DNA from 4 places in the Klebsiella sp. WP3-W18-ESBL-02 genome. Region 3 is predicted to be linked to each of the others. Evidence: predicted binding sites of a transcription regulator. Region 3 holds the regulator's gene; each other region holds the start of a gene.
The links. Region 3 encodes sigma-54, which starts transcription at its own class of promoters, with help from an activator protein. Its sites were predicted from a motif close to GTTGGCACANNTTTCGCTNT; they were not measured.
Positions count from the first base shown of each region.

Region 1: the regulator sigma-54 is predicted to act here: its motif matches at 2,648-2,667, upstream of H7R56_RS17185 (amino acid ABC transporter substrate-binding protein).
Region 2: the regulator sigma-54 is predicted to act here: its motif matches at 2,349-2,368, upstream of H7R56_RS22790 (gamma-glutamyltransferase family protein).
Region 4: the regulator sigma-54 is predicted to act here: its motif matches at 2,122-2,141, upstream of H7R56_RS09440 (branched-chain amino acid ABC transporter substrate-binding protein).

Region 1 is NZ_AP021972.1:3,588,680-3,594,338, forward strand. Features, by position in the region: gene corC (CNNM family magnesium/cobalt transport protein CorC) at 88-966, shown strand; gene lnt (apolipoprotein N-acyltransferase) at 972-2,510, shown strand; gene H7R56_RS17185 (amino acid ABC transporter substrate-binding protein) at 2,948-3,871, shown strand; gene H7R56_RS17190 (amino acid ABC transporter permease) at 4,038-4,778, shown strand; gene gltK (glutamate/aspartate ABC transporter permease GltK) at 4,778-5,452, shown strand; gene H7R56_RS17200 (amino acid ABC transporter ATP-binding protein) at 5,452-5,659, shown strand, end outside.
Region 2 is NZ_AP021972.1:4,744,549-4,750,207, reverse strand. Features, by position in the region: gene uvrA (excinuclease ABC subunit UvrA) at 1-1,508, opposite strand, end outside; gene ssb1 (single-stranded DNA-binding protein SSB1) at 1,767-2,303, shown strand; gene H7R56_RS22790 (gamma-glutamyltransferase family protein) at 2,540-4,150, shown strand; gene oxlT (oxalate/formate MFS antiporter) at 4,183-5,502, shown strand; gene H7R56_RS22780 (GntR family transcriptional regulator) at 5,517-5,659, shown strand, end outside.
Region 3 is NZ_AP021972.1:585,925-591,583, reverse strand. Features, by position in the region: gene kdsD (arabinose-5-phosphate isomerase KdsD) at 1-426, shown strand, start outside; gene kdsC (3-deoxy-manno-octulosonate-8-phosphatase KdsC) at 442-1,008, shown strand; gene lptC (LPS export ABC transporter periplasmic protein LptC) at 1,005-1,580, shown strand; gene lptA (lipopolysaccharide ABC transporter substrate-binding protein LptA) at 1,549-2,103, shown strand; gene lptB (LPS export ABC transporter ATP-binding protein) at 2,110-2,835, shown strand; gene rpoN (RNA polymerase factor sigma-54) at 2,881-4,314, shown strand; gene hpf (ribosome hibernation promoting factor) at 4,337-4,624, shown strand; gene ptsN (PTS IIA-like nitrogen regulatory protein PtsN) at 4,681-5,169, shown strand; gene rapZ (RNase adapter RapZ) at 5,203-5,659, shown strand, end outside.
Region 4 is NZ_AP021972.1:2,005,286-2,010,944, reverse strand. Features, by position in the region: gene H7R56_RS09445 (ABC transporter permease subunit) at 1-784, opposite strand, end outside; gene H7R56_RS09440 (branched-chain amino acid ABC transporter substrate-binding protein) at 864-1,982, opposite strand; gene H7R56_RS09435 (GNAT family N-acetyltransferase) at 2,371-3,075, opposite strand; gene cho (excinuclease Cho) at 3,320-4,195, shown strand; partial or broken gene H7R56_RS09425 (IS110 family transposase) at 4,310-4,503, opposite strand; gene H7R56_RS09420 (hypothetical protein) at 4,762-5,541, shown strand.

The DNA of each region.
Region 1 (5,659 bases), 2.2 Mb from region 3:
CCTACAGAGCGAATATACATGCCGTCCGGCGCTGAGTTTACGCGCGGCGAGCGACAGTTAAATCAACATGAGAACCCACACGACGCCATGAGCGACGACAATTCACACAGTAGTGACACAGTACACAGCAAAAAGGGATTTTTCTCCCTCTTACTCAGCCAGCTTTTCCACGGTGAACCGAAAAACCGTGACGATCTTCTGGCGCTGATCCGTGATTCCGGGCAAAACGAGCTTATCGATGAAGATACGCGCGACATGCTCGAAGGGGTAATGGATATCGCCGACCAGCGCGTCCGCGACATCATGATCCCTCGCTCCCAAATGATCACCCTGAAACGCAACCAAACGCTGGACGAATGTCTCGATGTGATCATCGAGTCCGCCCACTCGCGCTTCCCGGTCATCAGCGAGGACAAAGATCACATTGAAGGGATTCTGATGGCGAAAGATCTGCTGCCGTTTATGCGCAGCGATGCCGAAGCCTTCAGCATGGATAAAGTGTTACGCACCGCGGTTGTCGTACCGGAAAGCAAACGGGTTGACCGGATGCTCAAGGAGTTCCGCTCCCAGCGCTACCATATGGCTATCGTTATCGATGAATTTGGCGGCGTTTCGGGCCTGGTGACTATCGAAGATATTCTGGAGCTTATCGTCGGCGAGATTGAAGACGAGTATGACGAAGAAGACGATATCGACTTCCGTCAGCTGAGCCGCCACACCTGGACGGTGCGTGCGCTGGCGTCGATCGAAGACTTTAACGATGCCTTCAGCACTCACTTCAGCGATGAAGAGGTCGATACCATCGGCGGTCTGGTCATGCAGGCTTTCGGTCATCTGCCGGCGCGCGGGGAAACTATCGACATCGATGGTTACCAGTTTAAGGTGGCGATGGCCGACAGCCGTCGTATTATTCAGGTTCATGTTAAGATTCCGGACGATTCCCCCCAACCGAAACTGGACGAATAATCTCCATGGCATTTGCCTCATTGCTTGAACGCCAGCGCATTCGCCTGCTGCTGGCGCTACTTTTCGGAGCCAGCGGTACGCTGGCTTTTTCTCCTTATGACATCTGGCCAGCGGCGATAATATCGCTGATGGGCCTGCAAGGGCTGACGCTCAACCGTCGCCCGGTGCAGGCGGCCGCTATCGGTTATGCCTGGGGCTTCGGCCTGTTTGGCTCCGGTATCAACTGGGTTTACGTGAGTATTGCGCAGTTCGGCGGTATGCCCGGCCCGGTTAACGTCTTTCTTGTGGTGCTGCTGGCCGCCTATCTCTCGCTCTATACCGGGCTTTTTGCCGGTATTTTGTCGCGCTTATGGCCGAAGACAAACTGGGTGCGCATGGCAATCGCCGCCCCGGTGGTCTGGCAGCTTACCGAGTTCCTGCGCGGCTGGGTGCTCACCGGCTTCCCATGGCTACAGTTTGGCTACAGCCAGATTGACGGCCCATTGAAAGGACTGGCGCCGGTGATGGGCGTCGGCGCGATTAACTTCCTGCTGATGGCGGTGAGCGGCCTGCTGGCGCTGGCGCTGGTTACCCGCAACTGGCGTCCGCTGGCGGCTGGCGTCATTCTGTTCGCACTGCCCTTCCCGCTGCGCTATATCCAGTGGTATACCCTGCAAACCGACAAAACGACCCAGGTTTCGCTGGTACAGGGCGACATCCCTCAGGCGCTGAAGTGGGACGAAAACCAGCTGCTGAATACCCTGAAAGTCTACCTCGACGCCACCGAGCAGGTGATGGGCAAATCGCAGCTGATTATCTGGCCGGAGTCGGCAATTCCGGATCTGGAAATCAACCAGCAGCGCTTCCTCAGCATGATGGACGATTTACTGCGCGCCAAAGACAGCACGCTGATTACCGGTATCGTCGACTCACGCCTTAATAAGCAGAATCGCTACGACACCTATAACACCATCATCACGCTGGGCAAAGACAGCCCGTACAGCTATGAATCCAGCAACCGCTATAACAAAAACCATCTGGTGCCGTTTGGTGAGTTTGTGCCGCTGGAATCAATTCTGCGCCCGCTGGCGCCGTTCTTTGACCTGCCGATGTCCTCCTTCAGCCGCGGGCCGTACATTCAACCGCAGCTGCAGGCGCATAATCTGAAGCTGACTGCGGCGATCTGCTACGAGATCATTCTCGGCCAGCAGGTACGCGACAACTTCCGCCCGGACACCAACTTCCTGCTGACTATCTCCAACGACGCGTGGTTCGGTAAGTCCATCGGCCCGTGGCAGCACTTCCAGATGGCGCGGATGCGCGCGCTGGAGCTGGCGCGCCCGCTGCTGCGCAGCACCAACAACGGCATTACGGCAGTGATTGGCCCGCGCGGTGAAATTCAGGATATGATCCCGCAGTTCACCCGTCAGGTACTGACCACCAAGGTGACGCCAACCGCCGGCCTGACGCCGTATGCGCGCACCGGTGATTGGACGCTATGGCTGATTACCGCGCTGTTCGGTTTTGGCGCCCTGGTGATGAGCCTGCGTCAACGTCGCAAATAAAGTATTGCACTATCGAATGTAGGCCGGATAAGGCGGTACGCCGCCATCCGGCAGTCGCGCTGCATCGGGCCTGATGGCGCTACGCTTATCAGGCCTACGCGATTTTCCCCACCAGCACTTCCTCTTCCAAGCCCCATTCTGGCACGCCAATTGCTTTATATAATCAAGAAGCTGCATATCACCGCCAGGGGCAACTGGGTTGCACCACGACACGCCGCCGGTAGCACCATTTTTGTGCAAACGGCGATTATTGCCTCAAAGCGGTGCGGTGTGCTTCGCAAAAATAAACAATAACGCAGCAAAATCTTTACATTAAGCCAAACTAAATGCTAACAAACACAGATAACGCTGCACGCTAAAGACGCAGTGATAACAACACAACATTCACAATGGGTATCAATGCATCCTTACCGATGCAGAGGATAAAGGAGTTGGATATGCAATTACGTAAACTGGCCGCTGCCATGCTGGTCATGGGTGTTACCGCCGGTCTGGCACATGCTGAAGACGCAAAGCCAGCCGCCGATGCCGCACAGCAGCAATCGACTCTGGAAAAAATCGCGAAAAACGGCGTTATCGTCGTGGGTCACCGCGAATCATCCGTGCCGTTCTCCTATTACGATAACCAGCAGAAAGTGGTCGGTTACTCTCAGGACTATTCCAACGCCATCGTTGAAGCGGTAAAGAAAAAGCTGAACAACCCGAAGCTGGACGTGAAGCTGATTCCAATTACCTCTCAAAACCGTATTCCGCTGCTGCAAAACGGCACGTTTGACTTCGAGTGTGGCTCAACCACCAACAACCTCGAGCGCCAGAAGCAGGCCGCCTTCTCTGACACCATCTTCGTCGTCGGCACCCGCCTGCTGGTGAAAAAAGGCGGTCCGATTAAAGACTTCCCGGATCTGAAAGACAAAGCGGTAGTGGTGACCTCCGGAACCACCTCCGAAGTTCTGCTGCACAAGCTGAACGACGAGCAGAAAATGAATATGCGCATCATTAGCGCCAAAGACCACGGCGACTCTTTCCGCACCCTGGAAAGCGGCCGTGCGGTAGCCTTTATGATGGATGACGCGCTGCTGGCCGGCGAACGAGCGAAAGCCAAGAAACCGGACAACTGGGAAATTGTCGGCAAACCGCAGTCCCAGGAAGCCTATGGCTGTATGCTGCGCAAAGATGACCCTGAGTTTAAAAAGCTGATGGACGATACTATCGCCCAGGCGCAGACCTCCGGCGAAGCCACCAAGTGGTTTGATAAGTGGTTTAAGAACCCGATTCCGCCTAAAAATCTGAACATGAACTTTGAGCTCTCGGAAGAGATGAAAACGCTGTTCAAAACGCCAAACGATAAAGCGCTTAACTAATAAAAAATATGGGGCGGAAAAATCTGCCCTCTCGATTGTGGTTCAGCACGGACAGACTATACGTCAGGTGGTCGTTCCCCACCTGGCCTGAATACCGCAAAACGCTGTTCAACAATCTTCGAGGGTAGCAGGTCGTACTGCTACCCTTTTTTTTCTGGAGTTTATTATGTCAATAGACTGGAACTGGGGCATCTTTTTACAACAGGCCCCTTTCGGCAACACCACCTATCTCGGCTGGCTCTGGAGCGGTTTCCAGGTCACCGTCGCGCTCTCTATCACCGCCTGGATTATCGCGTTTCTCGTCGGCTCGCTGTTCGGCATTTTGCGTACCGTGCCTAACCGGTTCTTATCGGGTATCGGCACCTGCTACGTCGAATTGTTCCGCAACGTGCCGCTGATCGTGCAGTTCTTTACCTGGTACCTTGTGGTGCCGGAGCTGCTGCCGGAAAACCTCGGCATGTGGTTTAAATCCGAGCTGGATCCAAACATTCAGTTCTTCCTCTCCTCAATGATTTGCCTGGGTCTGTTCACCGCCGCGCGCGTTTGTGAGCAGGTGCGTGCGGCAATTCAGTCGCTGCCGCGCGGGCAAAAAAACGCCGGGCTGGCGATGGGGCTTACGCTGCCGCAAACCTATCGCTACGTGCTGCTGCCGAACGCCTATCGCGTGATCGTGCCACCGATGACCTCAGAGATGATGAACCTGGTGAAGAACTCAGCCATCGCCTCCACCATCGGTCTGGTCGATATGGCGGCACAGGCCGGCAAGCTGCTGGACTATTCCGCGCACGCCTGGGAATCCTTTACGGCGATTACCCTGGCATACGTGCTGATTAACGCGGTCATTATGTTAGTGATGGCTGTGGTAGAACGGAAAATCCGCCTGCCCGGCAACCTGGGGGGTAAATAATGTACGAATTTGACTGGAGTTCTATCGTTCCGTCGATGCCCTACCTGATTGCAGGTCTGGTCGTCACGCTCAAAATTACCGTTACGGCAATTGTTATCGGTATCGTCTGGGGGACGCTGCTGGCGGTCATGCGCCTGTCATCCTTCAAGCCGATTGCCTGGTTTGCCAAAGCCTACGTCAACGTGTTCCGCTCCGTCCCGCTGGTGATGGTGCTGCTGTGGTTCTACCTGATTGTGCCCGGTTTCCTGCAAAACGTACTGGGGCTGTCACCGAAAAGCGATATTCGCCTGATCTCGGCAATGGTGGCGTTCTCGATGTTCGAAGCCGCCTATTACTCCGAGATTATCCGCGCCGGTATCCAGAGTATTTCACGCGGCCAGTCCAGCGCTGCGCTGGCGCTGGGGATGACCCACTGGCAGTCGATGAAGCTTATCATTCTGCCGCAGGCCTTCCGTGCCATGGTGCCGCTGCTGCTGACTCAGGGGATCGTGCTGTTCCAGGATACCTCGCTGGTATACGTGTTAAGCCTCGCAGACTTCTTCCGTACCGCCTCAACTATCGGCGAACGTGACGGTACCCAGGTAGAAATGATTCTGTTTGCTGGTTTTGTTTATTTTGTGATTAGTCTTAGCGCCTCGCTGCTGGTCAGCTACTTGAAGAAAAGGACCGTATAATGATTACCCTGAAAAACGTCTCTAAATGGTATGGTCACTTTCAGGTGTTGACCGACTGCTCCACGGAAGTAAAAAAAGGCGAAGTGGTGGTGGTGTGCGGGCCGTCCGGCTCCGGCAAATCCACGCTTATCAAAACCGTCAACGGTCTGGAACCCGTGCAACAAGGGGAAATTCTTGTCAACGGCACCAAGGTGAACGACAAGAAAA
Region 2 (5,659 bases), 1.0 Mb from region 3:
GCGCCGATCTGGCTTGCCAGGCGGATACGCTGCGCTTCGCCGCCGGAGAGGGTTTCCGCCGAGCGGGAGAGCGTCAGGTAGTTCAGGCCGACGTTAACGAGGAACTTCAGACGATCGCCAATCTCTTTCAGCACTTTTTCAGCGATTTTTGCCCGCTGGCCGGAAAGCTTCAGGTTATTGAAGAAGTCCATCGCGTGACCGATGCTCATGTCTGAGATAGTCGGTAGCGGGGTATTTTCAACGTACACGTGGCGCGCTTCGCGGCGCAGACGGGTACCGTTGCAGCTGGCGCATGGACGGTTGCTGATGAATTTCGCCAGCTCCTCGCGCACCGCGCTGGACTCCGTCTCTTTATAGCGACGCTCCATGTTGTGCAGCACGCCTTCGAACGGATGACGGCGCACGGAGGTATCACCGCGATCGTTGATGTACTTGAATTCAATCGGCTCTTTGCCAGACCCGTACAGAATGGCTTTCTGCGCGGCCGCGTCCAGGCTTTCCCACGGCGCTTCTACGTCGAACTGATAGTGGTCCGCCAGCGACTTAAGCATCTGGAAGTAATAGAAGTTACGGCGATCCCAGCCGCGGATTGCGCCGCCGGCCAGCGATAGCTCGGGATTCTGAATCACGCGGTCCGGATCGAAATACTGCTGTACGCCCAGCCCGTCACAGGTCGGGCAGGCGCCCGCCGGGTTGTTGAACGAGAACAGGCGCGGCTCAAGCTCGCGCATGCTGTAGCCGCAAATCGGGCAGGCGAAGTTGGCGGAGAACAGCAGCTCTTCCGCTTTCGGATTGTCCATATCGGCGACCACGGCCGTGCCGCCGGAAAGCTCCAGCGCGGTCTCAAATGACTCTGCCAGGCGCTGGGCCAGATCGTCACGGACCTTAAAGCGGTCGATGACCACTTCAATGGTGTGTTTCTTTTGCAGCTCAAGCTTCGGTGGATCGGACAGGTCGCAGACCTCGCCGTCAATACGCGCGCGGATGTAGCCCTGGCTTGCCAGGTTTTCCAGCGTTTTGGTGTGCTCGCCCTTACGCTCTTTGATGATCGGTGCCAGCAGCATCAGGCGTTTGCCTTCCGGCTGCGACAGCACGTTATCGACCATCTGGCTAACGGTTTGCGCCGCCAGCGGCACGTCGTGATCCGGACAACGCGGCTCGCCGACGCGTGCGTACAGCAAACGAAGGTAGTCGTGAATTTCGGTGATAGTACCTACCGTTGAACGCGGGTTGTGCGAGGTCGATTTCTGCTCGATAGAAATCGCCGGCGACAGGCCTTCAATATGATCGACGTCCGGCTTTTCCATCAACGACAGGAACTGACGCGCGTAGGCAGAAAGCGATTCTACGTAGCGACGCTGTCCCTCGGCGTAGAGGGTGTCGAATGCCAGTGAGGATTTGCCAGAACCCGAAAGCCCGGTCACGACAATCAGTTTGTCGCGAGGGATGACGAGGTTGATGTTTTTGAGATTATGGGTGCGGGCGCCCCGAACTTCGATCTTATCCATTCACCTTTCCCGGTAGAAGATACACGGATTGCCTGGTTTGTTTGAAGGACAAACGGCAGAAACGGCTAATTATGACACAATTTAACCTGAATGAATATACAGTATTGGGTGCCTGCTTCCAGCGTGCAATGCAAAAATGTCGTCACCCAGTTTGTTTGTCTGAATAGACCTCACATGCTATCAAAGCGCCACTTTGTAATGCTACAATCCCCCGTTTACACTTATTAAGTAACTAGACTCGTATCAGGAGAGACAATCATGGCCAGCAGAGGCGTCAACAAGGTGATTCTCGTCGGTAATCTGGGCCAGGACCCGGAAGTACGCTATATGCCGAATGGTGGCGCAGTCGCCAACATTACGCTGGCTACTTCCGAATCCTGGCGTGATAAAGCGACCGGGGAAATGAAAGAGCAGACCGAATGGCACCGTGTAGTGCTGTTTGGCAAGCTGGCGGAAGTGGCAGGTGAATACCTGCGTAAGGGCTCTCAGGTTTATATCGAAGGCCAGCTGCGTACCCGTAAATGGACCGATCAGTCTGGCGTTGAAAAATACACCACCGAAGTCGTGGTCAACGTGGGTGGCACCATGCAGATGCTCGGCGGCCGTCAGGGCGGCGGTGCACCGGCAGGCGGCAACATGGGCGGCGGCCAGCAGCAGGGCGGTTGGGGTCAACCTCAGCAGCCGCAGGGCGGCAACCAGTTCAGCGGCGGCGCGCAGTCTCGCCCGCAGCAGCAGTCTGCTCCGGCACCGTCTAACGAACCGCCGATGGATTTCGATGACGATATCCCGTTCTGATAAGCCGCCGCTCAACGGCCCTTATTAAGACGTTCAAAACCCTGCTCCGGCAGGGTTTTTGCTTTTTTATTGCGCACCATCTGCCCACATCAGCACCGCTTCGGTGCGTCAATTGCTCTGTATTGCGCTCATTATTTTCGGCTTAATTAGATTAACTAAATGAAAATTAATATAAATTTATATCTGGCACGTTTTGTGCCTACATCAGTGTATACACACATGTAGGCAAGGTGCAGATGATGACTCAGATCCAATCAGCAAAATGTATGCAGGGCATGGCCGTTGCGCCGCACTCGCTGGCTGCGGAAAGCGCGGTGGCCGTTTTACGCGATGGCGGTAATGCGGTTGAAGCAATGGTGGCTGCGGCGGCGACTATTGCTGTGGTTTACCCGCATATGAACGGCATCGGCGGTGATGGATTCTGGTTAATCTCCCGGCCCGGCGAAGAACCTGTGGCGATTCAGGCCTGTGGCTTCGCGGCGGAAAAAGCGAATATCGATTTTTATCGCCAGGCGGGTTATGCACAGGTGCCGGTGCGCGGACCGTTGGCGGCCAATACCGTTGCGGGCACGATTGGCGGTTGGGAACGTGCGCTGGAGTGGGCGAGAGAATATGAGGCAAATGCGCCGCTGCCGTTAACGCGCTTGTTAAAGGACGCCATACACTATGCGCGTCATGGCGTGCCGGTTAACGCAGGGCTGCATCAACAGATTGCCGTACGGCTGCCACAGCTGGGCCAGTATCCAGGATTTTGCGGTCTGTTTGCGCCTGAAGGGCAGGCGCTCGGCCCAGATGAATTGCTGCTTCAGCCTGCACTCGCCAACACGCTGGAACGGCTGGCAACCCATGGGCTGGGTGATTTTTACCACGGTGAGACCGCCCGCCTGATCGCCAGCGAACTGGAGGCAGCCGGAAGCCTGCTGCGCTTTAGCGACCTTGACGCTTATCGTGCCGCACGGGTGAAGCCGCTGGCGCTGGAAACGGAGAGAGGGACGGTTTATAACCTTCCACCGCCGTCGCAGGGCCTGGTTTCGCTGCTGATTACGGGCATGATTGAGCAGCAGCGTAACAAGGGGGCTATTGCCGACGAAGCCGATTTTGTCCACCACTGTGTCGAAGCCACCAAGCTGGCTTTCAGCCTGCGCGATAGCCATATCACTGATCCGGCCCACATGACACTGGATCCACAATCGCTGCTGACGGCAGACAGCATCGCTCAGCTCAGCGCGCAGATTGTTCCCGACCGGGCGCAGGCCTGGGGTAAAGGTCGCGGGCCGGCGGATACCATCTGGATGGGCGTTATTGATGCTTCCGGCACGGCGGTCAGCTTTATTCAGAGTATCTATCACGAATTTGGCAGCGCGGTGGTTCTTGCCGATAGCGGCATCATCTGGCAGAACCGCGGAAGTAGTTTTTCGCTGGATCCCAATGCCACTAACCCCCTACAGCCGGGTCGTCTGCCGTTCCATACCCTTAACCCAGGGTTGGCGAGGCTGAGCAATGGCGACGCGTTGGTCTACGGCAGCATGGGCGGCGACGGCCAGCCGCAGACGCTGGCAGCCATCTTTGACCGCATCCTCCATCAGAACATGACGCCTCAGGCGGCGGTCGCCGCGCCGCGCTGGTTATTAGGGCGCACCTGGGGTGAGAGCAACGACACGCTTAAGATTGAAAGCCGCCTTAGAGCGGAGACTACCGAGACCCTCAAACAGTACGGCCATGACGTCGAGATATACCCCCCTTATGACGACCTCATGGGGCATGCCGGGGCAATCCTCCGGCACCGCAACGGCATGCTGGAAGGCGGAAGCGACCCGCGCAGCGACGGTGGCGTCGCCCGCTGGTAACCCAGCATTTTTCCAAATGAAACATTCCTGGAATGACGCGGCGCGCAAAGCGTGCCCGCTTTCTGGCGACATTTTTTCGTCTATTGGAGCGTAAAATGACCGTTCTCAGAGAACCTTTGGTGGCACCAAAATTGGGCAAATGGGCGCAGCTGGTGCTGGGTCTTATCTGTATGGCCTCTATCTCCAGTCCGCAGTATGTGTGGACGCTGCTGACCAAACCGCTGACGGAAAAGCTGGGCGTAGGCCTGCCGGAGCTGCAGGTGACCTTTTCGCTGTTAATTATTCTACAGACCTTTTTTTCCCCCTTTCAGGGGCGGCTGGTTGAACGATTTGGCCCCCGGCTGTTGATTTCCATTGGCACGGTGATGGCGGGAATGAGCTGGGTGCTCTCCGCTCATATTAACGGCCTGATGGCGCTGTACCTGGTGTACGGCTGCATCGGTGGATTGGGCACCGGGATTGTGTATATCGGCGTGGTGGGGCTGATGGTGAAGTGGTTTCCGCAAAACCGTGGTTTTGCTGCGGGGGCGGTGGCTGCGGGTTACGGCATGGGGGCGATATTAACCACCTTCCCGATCTCGATTTCTCTGGGTCACTACGGTCTGGAGCAGACCATGACCGTGTTCGGCATCGTCTTCGCCGCCGTGGGGTTGCTGGCCAGTCAGGGGCTGAGCCTGCCGCCCAATTCGACCGCGCAGCCCGCCAGCCGGAAAATCGTGCAGGGAACGCGTCAGTTTTCCTCTCGTGAAATGCTGCGCCAGCCGCTGTTCTGGCTGATGTTCGCCATGATGGCGATGATGTCCACCTCCGGGCTCATGGTCACCTCGCAGATGGCCATCTTTGCCGAGGATTTCGGCATCAGCAAAGCCGTGGTATTCGGTATGGCCGCGCTGCCGCTGGCGTTGACCATCGACCGCTTTACTAACGGGCTGACACGGCCGCTGTTCGGCTTTATTTCTGACCGCTACGGTCGTGAAAAAACCATGTTCATCGCCTTTGCCCTTGAAGGGGTTGCGATGACGCTATGGCTCGCCTGTCGCGAGGACCCGCTGCTGTTTGTGCTGCTTTCCGGGGTGGTGTTCTTCGGATGGGGCGAAATTTTCTCTCTGTTCCCCTCGACGCTGACCGACACATTCGGCAGTGAGAATGCCGCCTCGAACTACGGCTGGTTGTATATTTCGCAGGGGATAGGCTCCATCTTTGGCGGGCCGCTGGCTGCGCTGTTGTACCAGCACACTCAAGGGTGGCATGTGGTCTTCGGCTGTGCGATTACCCTTGATTTCGTCACCGCAGGGCTGGCACTGTGGGTGCTGAAACCCTGGCGTGCACGCTTTATTCGCCAGCACAGTTAATCGCGGAGCACTTTATGACGTTCACGACATCGGAACCCACGCCGCTTCTTGCGCATTCAGATCGCGTATTTCTGCAGCTGCGACAGGAGATTTATCAGTTCGTCCTGCTGCCCGGCGATCGTTTTACGGAGGTGGACATTGCCCGCCGCCTGGGGTG
Region 3 (5,659 bases):
GATTTTGCTCTCTCACACCCCGGCGGCGCACTGGGTCGCAAGCTTCTCCTGCGCGTTAACGATATTATGCATACTGGCGATGAAATTCCGCACGTCAGTCCGGACGCATCGCTGCGCGATGCGCTGCTGGAAATTACCCGCAAGAATCTGGGGATGACGGCCATCTGCGACGACAATATGCAGATTAAAGGTATTTTCACCGACGGCGACCTGCGACGCATTTTCGACAATGGCGTCGACGTGCGCAGCCTCGGCATTGCCGACGTCATGACGCCGGGCGGTATCCGCATTCGTCCGGGTATCCTGGCGGTCGACGCGCTGAACCTGATGCAATCACGTCATATCACCTGCGTGCTGGTTGCCGATGGCGACCATCTGCTAGGTGTGATACATATGCACGACCTACTGCGCGCAGGCGTAGTGTAATCAAGGATATAAATAATGAGTAATGCTGTCGCATCGGTCGCTACCTGCTACGGGCCGGTGAGTCCACAATTTATCGCGAAGGCGGAGAAAATCCGCCTGCTGATCCTCGACGTCGATGGAGTGCTGTCCGATGGCCTTATCTACATGGGCAACAACGGCGAAGAGTTGAAGGCCTTCAACGTTCGCGATGGTTACGGCGTACGCTGTGCCCTTACCTCCGACATCGAAGTGGCGATTATTACCGGGCGAAAAGCTAAACTGTTAGAAGACCGCTGCGCGACGCTCGGCATCACGCATCTCTATCAGGGTCAGTCGGATAAGCTCATTGCCTACCGTGAACTGCTGGCGAAGCTTGATCTTCAGCCAGAGGAAGTGGCCTACGTGGGCGACGATCTGATCGACTGGCCGGTCATGGCAGAAGTCGGTCTCAGCGTCGCGGTAGCGGACGCGCACCCGCTGCTGCCACCGCGCGCTGATTACGTCACGCGTATTGCGGGAGGCCGCGGCGCGGTTCGTGAAGTCTGCGATCTGCTGCTGCTGGCGCAAGGGAAGCTGGACGAAGCCAAAGGGCAATCCATATGAGTAAAACCAGACGTTGGGTTATCATTCTGCTATCGCTGGTGGCGCTTGTCCTGATCGGCCTTAATCTTGCCGATAAAGAAGACAGCGGCCCGGTGACAACAAACGCTGGCGATCCAACTTATAAAAGCGAGCATACCGATACGGTGGTGTACAGCCCCGAAGGCGCGCTCTCCTACCGGTTAATTGCCGAACACGTGGAGTATTTTTCCGATCAGAGTCTGTCGTGGTTTACTCGCCCCGTACTGACAACATTTGACGCCGCCAAGGTGCCAACCTGGTCGATTAAAGCCGATAAAGCGAAGCTGACCAACGACCGCATGCTGTACCTCTACGGGCACGTTGAAATCAACGCGCTGACAGAAGACGCACAACTGCGTAAGATTACGACGGATAATGCCCAGGTAAACCTGATAACTCAGGATGTTTCCTCTGACGATCTGGTGACGTTATACGGCACAACATTTAATTCCAGCGGCCTGAAAATGCGCGGCAATTTACGCAGCAAAAACGCCGAGCTGATTGAAAAGGTTAGAACCTCTTATGAAATTCAGAACAAACAAACTCAGCCTTAAGCTGGCGCTCGTCGCTTCTCTGCTGGCCGCTAGCCTGCCGGCCATGGCGGTGACCGGCGATACCAATCAACCGATTCACATTGAATCCGATCAGCAGTCGTTGGATATGCAGGGCAACGTCGTGACCTTTACCGGCAACGTCGTCGTCACCCAGGGCACAATCAAAATTAACGCTGACAAAGTGGTCGTGACCCGCCCTGCGAATCAGCAGGGTAAAGAAGTTATTGAAGGCTACGGCAATCCGGCCACCTTCTACCAGATGCAGGACAACGGCAAACCGGTGAAAGGCCATGCGTCGAAAATGCGCTATGAGCTGGCGAACGACTTCGTGGTGCTGACCGGCAACGCTTACCTTGAGCAGCTCGACAGCAACATCAAGGGCGACAAGATCACGTACCTGGTCAAGGAACAGAAAATGCAGGCGTTTAGCGATAAAGGCAAACGCGTGACCACCGTTCTGGTGCCATCCCAGCTGCAGGACAAGTCCAAAGATCAGGCTCCGGCACAGAAGAAGAGTAACTAATCCGTTATGGCGACATTAACTGCAAAAAATCTGGCGAAGGCCTACAAAGGCCGCCGCGTAGTGGAAGATGTCAGTCTGACCGTGAATTCCGGTGAGATTGTGGGTCTGCTTGGGCCAAACGGCGCGGGTAAAACCACCACCTTCTACATGGTGGTTGGGATCGTGCCGCGCGACGCGGGCAATATCATCATTGATGACGAAGACATCAGCCTGCTGCCGCTGCACGCGCGCGCGCGCCGGGGTATCGGCTATCTGCCGCAGGAAGCCTCTATTTTCCGCCGTCTGAGCGTTTACGATAACCTGATGGCCGTGCTGCAAATCCGCGACGATCTGAGCAACGAACAGCGTGAAGACCGTGCTAAAGAGCTGATGGAAGAGTTCCACATCGAGCATCTGCGCGACAGTCTGGGCCAGGCGCTATCCGGCGGGGAACGCCGCCGCGTCGAAATCGCCCGCGCGCTGGCGGCAAACCCGAAATTTATCCTGCTGGATGAACCGTTTGCCGGCGTAGACCCGATTTCGGTTATCGACATTAAACGTATTATCGAACACCTGCGCGACAGCGGCCTTGGCGTACTGATTACCGACCACAACGTCCGTGAAACGCTGGCGGTGTGTGAACGCGCTTATATCGTCAGCCAGGGGCATCTGATTGCCCACGGTACCCCTCAGGAGATCCTACAAGACGAACATGTTAAACGCGTGTATCTTGGGGAAGACTTCAGACTCTGATAGGGTAGTGGTTAACGACGTTAGCGGGAGATATTCGTTCTGAACATGAAGCAAGGTTTGCAATTAAGGCTCAGCCAACAGCTTGCCATGACGCCACAGCTGCAGCAGGCTATTCGTCTGCTGCAGCTGTCTACGCTGGAACTTCAGCAGGAACTCCAGCAGGCGCTGGAGAGCAACCCCCTGCTCGAGCAAACCGATCTTCACGAAGAAGTAGAAACTCAGGAAGCCACCGATCACGAAACGCTGGACAGCGTTGACGCGCTGGAAAAGCCCGATATGCCCGAAGAGCTGCCGCTTGACGCCAGCTGGGACGAGATCTATACCGCCGGGACGCCTTCCGGCACCGGGGCCGACTACCAGGACGACGAGCTGCCGGTTTACCAGGGCGAAACAACCCAGTCGCTGCAGGATTACCTGATGTGGCAGGTTGAACTGACGCCGTTTACCGATACCGACCGCGCCATCGCCACCTCCATCGTCGACGCGGTGGACGACACCGGCTACCTCACCGTTTCCGTGGAAGATATTCGCGAAAGCATCGGCGACGACGAGATTGGCCTCGATGAAGTGGAAGCGGTGTTGAAGCGTATCCAACGCTTCGATCCGGTAGGCGTCGCCGCCAAAGATCTCCGCGACTGTTTGCTGATCCAGCTTTCCCAGTTCTCACCTACGACGCCGCGTCTTGATGAAGCTCGCCTAATCATCAGTGAGCATCTGGATCTGCTCGCCAACCATGACTTCCGTTCGCTGATGCGCGTCACGCGGCTGAAAGAAGACGTGCTGAAAGAAGCGGTCGATCTGATCCAGTCATTAGATCCGCGCCCCGGCCAATCGATCCAGACCGGTGAACCTGAATACGTCATTCCTGACGTGCTGGTGCGTAAGGTGAACGATCGCTGGGTGGTGGAACTGAACGCCGACAGCATCCCGCGTCTGCAGATTAACCAGCACTATGCGGGCATGTGCAATAACGCCCGCAACGACGCCGACAGCCAGTTTATCCGCAGCAACCTGCAGGAAGCGAAGTGGCTGATTAAGAGTCTGGAAAGCCGCAACGACACGCTGCTGCGCGTCAGCCGCTGCATCGTTGAACAGCAGCAGGCCTTTTTCGATCTTGGCGAAGAGTATATGAAACCGATGGTGCTGGCGGACATCGCCCAGACCGTCGAAATGCACGAGTCCACGATTTCGCGTGTTACCACGCAGAAGTATTTGCATAGCCCACGGGGCATTTTCGAGCTTAAGTATTTCTTCTCCAGCCACGTCAGCACCGAGGGCGGCGGCGAAGCCTCGTCCACGGCGATTCGTGCACTGGTGAAGAAATTGATTGCCGCGGAGAATCCCGCAAAACCACTGAGCGACAGTAAACTGACCACCATGCTCTCTGAACAGGGTATCATGGTGGCACGGCGCACCGTTGCAAAGTACCGAGAGTCTTTATCCATTCCGCCGTCTAACCAGCGTAAACAGCTGGTCTGACACTACTGATAAGGAAGACACTATGCAGCTCAACATCACTGGACACAACGTCGAAATTACCGAGCCAATGCGCGAATTCGTGAATGCGAAATTCAGCAAGCTGGAACAATTCTTCGAGAGGATCAATCAGGTCCATATTGTGTTAAAAGTGGAGAAATTGACGCACATCTCGGATGCTACACTGCACGTTAACGGGGGCGAACTTCATGCCAGCGCGGAAGGGCAGGATATGTACGCCGCTATCGACGGTTTAATCGATAAACTGGCGAGACAGTTAAACAAGCACAAAGATAAACTAAAACAACATTGATTGTCCGAGCAGCCGCCCGATATGCCCGGCATATCGGGCGGCGCTTAGGTGAAATTATGACAAATAACGATTCGGCTCTACAACTGAGCAATGTCCTTAACCAGGAATGTACCCGCAGTGCAGTACACTGCCAGAGTAAAAAACGCGCGCTTGAGATCATCAGCGAGCTGGCGGCTAAACAACTTAGCCTGCCGCCGCAGGTGGTGTTTGAAGCCATTCTGACCCGTGAAAAAATGGGCAGTACCGGCATCGGTAACGGTATCGCGATCCCGCACGGCAAGCTGGAAGAAGATACGCTGCGCGCCGTCGGCGTGTTTGTGCAGTTGGAAACGCCAATCGCCTTCGACGCCATCGACAACCAGCCGGTCGATTTACTCTTTGCGCTACTGGTGCCGGCAGACCAGACCAAAACCCACCTGCATACGCTTTCCCTGGTGGCAAAACGTCTGGCGGATAAAACCATTTGTCGCCGCCTGCGCGCCGCGCAGAGCGACGAAGAGCTGTATCAAATCATCACCGATACGGAAACCCACGATGATGCATAATGGACATCACATCGTACTGAGGAGAAACGGTACATGGTACTGATGATCGTCAGCGGCCGCTCTGGCTCGGGAAAATCAGTGGCCCTGAGGGCGCTGGAAGATATGGGCTTCTACTGCGTGGATAACCTGCCGGTGGTGCTGCTGCCGGAACTGGCGAAAACGCTGGCTGACCGCGAGATATCGGCCGCCGTCAGCATTGACGTGCGTAACATGCCCGAAACGCCGGAAATCTTCGAACGTGCAATGGAGAACCTGCCGGACAACTTCTCCCCGCAGCTTCTGTTCCTCGATGCCGATCGCAATACGCTGATTCGTCGCTACAGCGACACCCGTCGTCTGCACCCCCTCTCAAGTAAGAATCTGTCGCTGGAAAGCGCCATTGATGAAGAGAGCAACCTGCTGGAGCCGCTGCGCTCTCGCGCCGATCTGATCGTCGATACCTCCGAGATGTCCGTTCACGAGCTGGCGGAAATGCTGCGTACCCGTCTTC
Region 4 (5,659 bases), 1.4 Mb from region 3:
CGCCCAGCAACAGCCCGCCGAGCATCGCGCCTGGCAATGAACCAATACCGCCCAGCACCGCCGCGGTGAAGGCTTTGATGCCGATAATAAACCCGGCATAGAAATCAAACGTACCGTAGTTCATGGTAATTAATACCCCGGCAAGCCCTGCCATCGCCGCGCCAATAACGAACACCAGCGAGATGATGCGATCGGTATTGATCCCCAGAATGGAGGCCATTTTACGATCCTGCTGTACCGCACGGCACATTCGCCCAAGACGGGTGTGGCCGATTATCCAGGTCAGCAGCAGCATCCCGGCAAACGAGGCCAGCAGGATAAAGATTTTGGTGTAGGTTATCTGCACAAATCCTTCACCCAGATGCAGGCGCAGTACGCCGTCCAGCATCGTCGGCACGCCCTGCTGACGCGGCCCCTGGCTGATTTGCGCGTAGTTCTGCAAAATGAGCGACATGCCGATCGCCGAAATCAGCGGCGCCAGGCGTGTGGAGTTACGCAGGGGCTTATAGGCGATACGCTCAATCGTCCAGCCGTATACCCCCGTCACCACGATGGTAAACACCAGCGTGCCGAGGATCAGCAGAGGAAAAGAGTGCAGGCCAAAGAAGGACAGCAGCGCCAGTCCAATGGCGCAGAGATAGGCGGAGATCATATACACTTCGCCGTGGGCGAAGTTAATCATGCCGATAATACCGTAAACCATGGTGTAACCAATGGCGATAAGCCCGTAGACCGATCCTAGCGTCAAGCCATTGACTAACTGTTGTAAAAAGAATGTCTCCATCTTCGCGCGCTCGTGTTATTGGCCATGTTTTAAAGCGCCGGTATGCTGCCATACCGGCGCTGAGCGTGACTCCATCCGGTTACTCAACTTCCTTATACTTGCCTTTGTCATCCCATTGATAAACGACATAGTCGGAGACTTTCAGATCGCCTTTGCTGTCCCAGGCTTTTTTACCCATCACGGTTTCCACCGGATTGGCCTTCAGCCAGGCGCTGGCTTTCGCCGAGTCGGGTCCTGCGGCTTTAAACGCCGCTGCGATAGCCTGAATAGAAGCATAGGAATAGAGGGTATAGCCTTCCGGCTCGAACTTATTGGCACGGAATTTCTCAATCACCGCTTTACCGTCCGGGATCAGGCGCGGATCTTTGCCGAAGGTCATGTAGATGCCATTGGTGTACTGTGGTCCGCCGGCAGCGGTCACCATCTCTTCGTTCACAATGCAGTCACCGGAGAAGAATTTCGCCTGCACGCCCTGCTCACGCATCTGGCGTACCAGCGGTCCGGCTTCCGGATGACAGCCGCCGAAGAACACCACGTCCGGCTTCTGCGCACCAATTTTGGTCACCAGCGCGTTGAAGTCTTTCTCGCCGCGCGACAGGCCTTCATACATCACCTCTTTCACGCCGCGTTTGGCCAGCGCTGCGCGGGTGGCATCCGCCAGGCCCTGACCGTAGGTATCTTTATCGTGAATGATAACCACCCGTTTCGCCTTCAGCTTATCAATGATGAAGTTGCCGGCAACGTCACCCTGCTGGTCATCGCGGCCGCACATACGGAACATGTCATTCATACCGCGTTCGGTAATAAGCGGGTTGGTTGACCCCGGGGTAATCGCCAGCACCCCGGCATCGTTATAGACCTCGGAAGCCGGCATAGTAGAAGATGAACAGAAGTGGCCGACAACGGCCTGAACTTTATCCTGATCGACCAGACGGTTCGCTACCGCTACGGCCTGTTTAGGTTCACAAGCGTCATCGCCCTGCACCAGCTTAATCTTTTCGCCGTTAATCCCACCGGCGGCGTTAATATCTTCCGCCGCTTGAGTCGCACCGTGCCAATATTGATCGCCATAGGTCGCGTTAGGCCCGGTAAAAGGCCCGGCAACGCCAATAACGATATCGGCCTGGGCGGAAAACGCCGTCACCAGACACCCTGCCAACACAATCGAAAGCGGACTTTTTATTAATTTCAGCGACATTATTATCTACCTTAGCAAAAGAGGTTTATGCATTACGGTGTGAAGCCGAACCACCGGCGCATTGCGCCGGACAAACGACATCCTGACAATATCCTGCTGATAACGGCGAGGTTTCCTTACGCTTCTCAGGCCAAATCATTAAGCAAAATGGTTGCCAACTTTGCACAACCCGCGCTCGGATTTTGACAATTCTGAGTATAGAGCGCCGTTGCAGGGCCTCTGCACCGGCGAAGTGAAATTACGGGAGGGATCACATCTGCTTAACAATAAAGTACATAAATATTGCAATAGTCACGGTTTGTGCATTTTTGTTGCAAATTGTGCAACTTATGTTAACTAATGGTGCAACGGCCTGCCGCTGAGGGTCTGACGCTAACGTAACGTCAGATCACGCGTTGTCCCTGAACGTTTCCAGACGCTGAATTTGCCGCCCATGCGCATCAAAGTTAGTTTCAGCCAGCCAGGCACAGATGACCGCTTCGCAGCGCGCCCATTCACCGTCGATGATAGACAGATAGTCGCTATCGCGGGTGCGACCTTTACGGATCATCCGCTGACGCAGGCGCCCTTCCCAGCTAAACCCCAGGCGCTCGGCGGCGCGGCGGGATTCGAGATTCATCGAATCACATTTCCACTCCAGCCGTCTGTAGCCCTGTTCAAACGCATTTTTCAGCAGCAGCCACACGGCTTCGGTTCCCAGCGGCGTTTGTTTCATCAACCGCGACCACGTCACGTGGCCAATTTCTACCGACCCCATCTGGCGATCGATGGCCATAAAACTGACCAGTCCGACTGCCCGCTCGGTGCGTCGGTCGATCACCGCATAAGGCACCAGCGCAGCGTCATCAACTTTGACCTGCACCCACCGTTCGGTGGCGACAAGAGAGTCGGGGCGCGAACTGGCAAGCCACGTCCAGTCGCTCTCTTCGCCCTGCGCGTAGGCCTCGTACAGATCGGCGGCGTGACGCGCTGCATTGAGGGGTTCCAGCCAACAAAAGCGGCCGTACAGCGGCGCACGCGCCAGCGCCCCGGCCCCCTGCCAGTCGGGGATACGATCGTTTACCCACTGGCCAAACTCATTGATTTCCGGCATAAACATTTCCTGTCAAAACGGTAAACTAAGGGTTATAGCAGAAAGACCACGAATGTTACACATTTGTAAATTTTACTATGCGCAATAAGAATAATATCGTCCATAACATCATGAATACCCGGCGCGATATTCTGTATCCGGCCTGACACTCCCCGCCCCAACGATTGACGTGTTCCCCTGGCCATTCTGGAGCCCTCTGGATTTTGTCGTTATACTGTTTAAATAAACAGATACCGGAGGCCACTTGCCCTCACGCCCAACGTACCGCCCACAATTTTCCCCCGCCGCAATATACGCGTACCCCGAGCACCTGCGCCCGTTTATTTCGGCGATCCCACCCTTGCCCGGCGTGTATGTCTTTCATGGCGAAAGTGAAACGTTGCCGCTCTATATTGGGAAAAGCATCAACCTGCGCAGCCGGGTGCTGTCACACCTGCGTACGCCCGATGAAGCCGCCATGCTCTATCAGGCGAAAAGAATAAGCTGGACGCGCACCGCGGGGGAAATCGGCGCACTGCTGCTGGAAGCTAAAATGATTAAAGCACAGCAGCCGCTGTTCAATAAGCGCCTGCGCCGCAGCCACCAGCTGTGCGCGTTGCATATGCAGAACAGAAAGCCTGAGGTAGTGTACGCAAAAGAAATCGACTTTTCTCATCACGCTGGCTTATACGGGCTGTTCGCCAATCGTCGCACTGCGCTGGAAGCGTTGCGGTCTATTGCCGACGCGCACCGGCTCTGTTACGGATTGCTCGGCCTCGAACCGCTGAATAAAGGGCGCGGCTGTTTTCGCTCGGCGCTTCACCGCTGCGCCGGTGCCTGCTGCGGTAAAGAGACCCTCGACGCACACCACCACAGGTTGCTTTGTGCACTTGAGCAGCTTCAGCTCATCTGCTGGCCGTGGCGTGGGGCGATCGCATTGCCAGAGGAGAGCGATGATCTCATTCAGTATCATATTATCCGCAACTGGATGTGGCTGGGCTCGGTTGGTTCGCTTGCCGAAGCTGCAACCCTATCGCGCCAGCAGGCCGGTTTCGATCACGATGGCTATAAGATTTTGTGTAAAACGCTGATGTCAGGCAGTGCAGCCGTTATCGATCTGAGTGGGGAAAGCGATGGCTGAGGCGCAGTGAACACAAGGGACAAAAACAAAAAAAACCCCCGTAGATGGTTTCACGACACTGCTTATTGCTTTGATTATTCTTTACTTTCCCATGGTACCCGGAGTGTGTAGTGATCAACTAAAACTCGCCACCGATTTAAAGTTTTTGCTGTATCGGTTTTCCGATTCGTTTGGGGATAACCCACCGTTATAGTCATCCGGCCTTTGCGGGCGGTAATATACGACGATATAGTCAGTGATCGTATGATCAGCTTCGCTAAAGCTTATAGAACCTGTCACGGGCACCCATCGTTTTTCAGACTTCGGAAGATGCAAATGGAGTACAGGAAGCTCACTCACTGGATGCAATGTAAAACTATGCGGCCCAGTGGCAATCGTTTTATAATCCCAAACGCCTAAATATGGCACTGAATGGCTAAACACGATGCAGCATATTCAGCGAATGTCCCTATTCTACTTATCACCTCCATTAAAATTGGGGGGATTACCCTAACTGTCCTGTTAATTGACGTTTCTGCGAAACGCGAAGAAATACAAGCCCTGGCGTTTTTCGAGCATGAGAGTAAATGATGAGCAAAGCAGTTAAATCCCTAGCGCTGGCGCTGGGCAATTCAAACAAAGAAGAAGCTACTAACGCATTTCGTCAGGCATTCAGCTATGCAGAGCGTGAAGGTGTACGCCTGAGTTCTCTGCATGTTATCCGGGAAGAAACCGCGCCTATTAGGGCAGATCGAGAACGCGAGTTAGTTGACAAGTACAATGCTCTTCTGGTCGAAGCCCGCCGTATCCGCGAACGTGCAACCTCATTGCAGGATGAGAAGATAGTCCTGAATGAGTCATACCAAAATGCACTTTCTGAACTCAGCCAATGTCAGATTGAGCTGTCGGAGGCGCAAAAAGAGATCGCCCGGCTGCAAACTATAGTCCTCGCTCTGAGTGCCGATATAACGACACCCGCAGCCACCAGCACGCAGAGTGATTCAGCATCAATGATCCGTGATCGCCTGAATGCCAAGAAGGCAAAGGTTGTCGATTTGTCTAAACATCCCATGACGCTTAAAACGCGTGAGATTTTCGACGCACTACTTACAGAGCTACAAGATTCAGCTCGAGGCTATTTCGATTACCGGGAACCAAAGGAAAACACTCCTTATGGGGAAATTCACTATTACTGGTCACCAGGGGATACCTATCACATCTGGTGCAAATACACCGGGGAAGGCTTCAAGATTTCGACAGCAACATTTGGCCCACGCGGAGGAGAGAAAGGGACAGACCAATATTTTGTGAAAGATGCTGATGCGCTTTTAGACTGGTTAATGAATCGATGGGAAGTAATGCTCTAAGTCACGTCATAGTGCCATTCTTATAATACTAATGCCCATAATTCACTCTTCGTCAATACTTGCCTTTAGCATTTCGAAAGGGGGTAACAACTTTTATTCAGATTCAGAATCTTCAAAC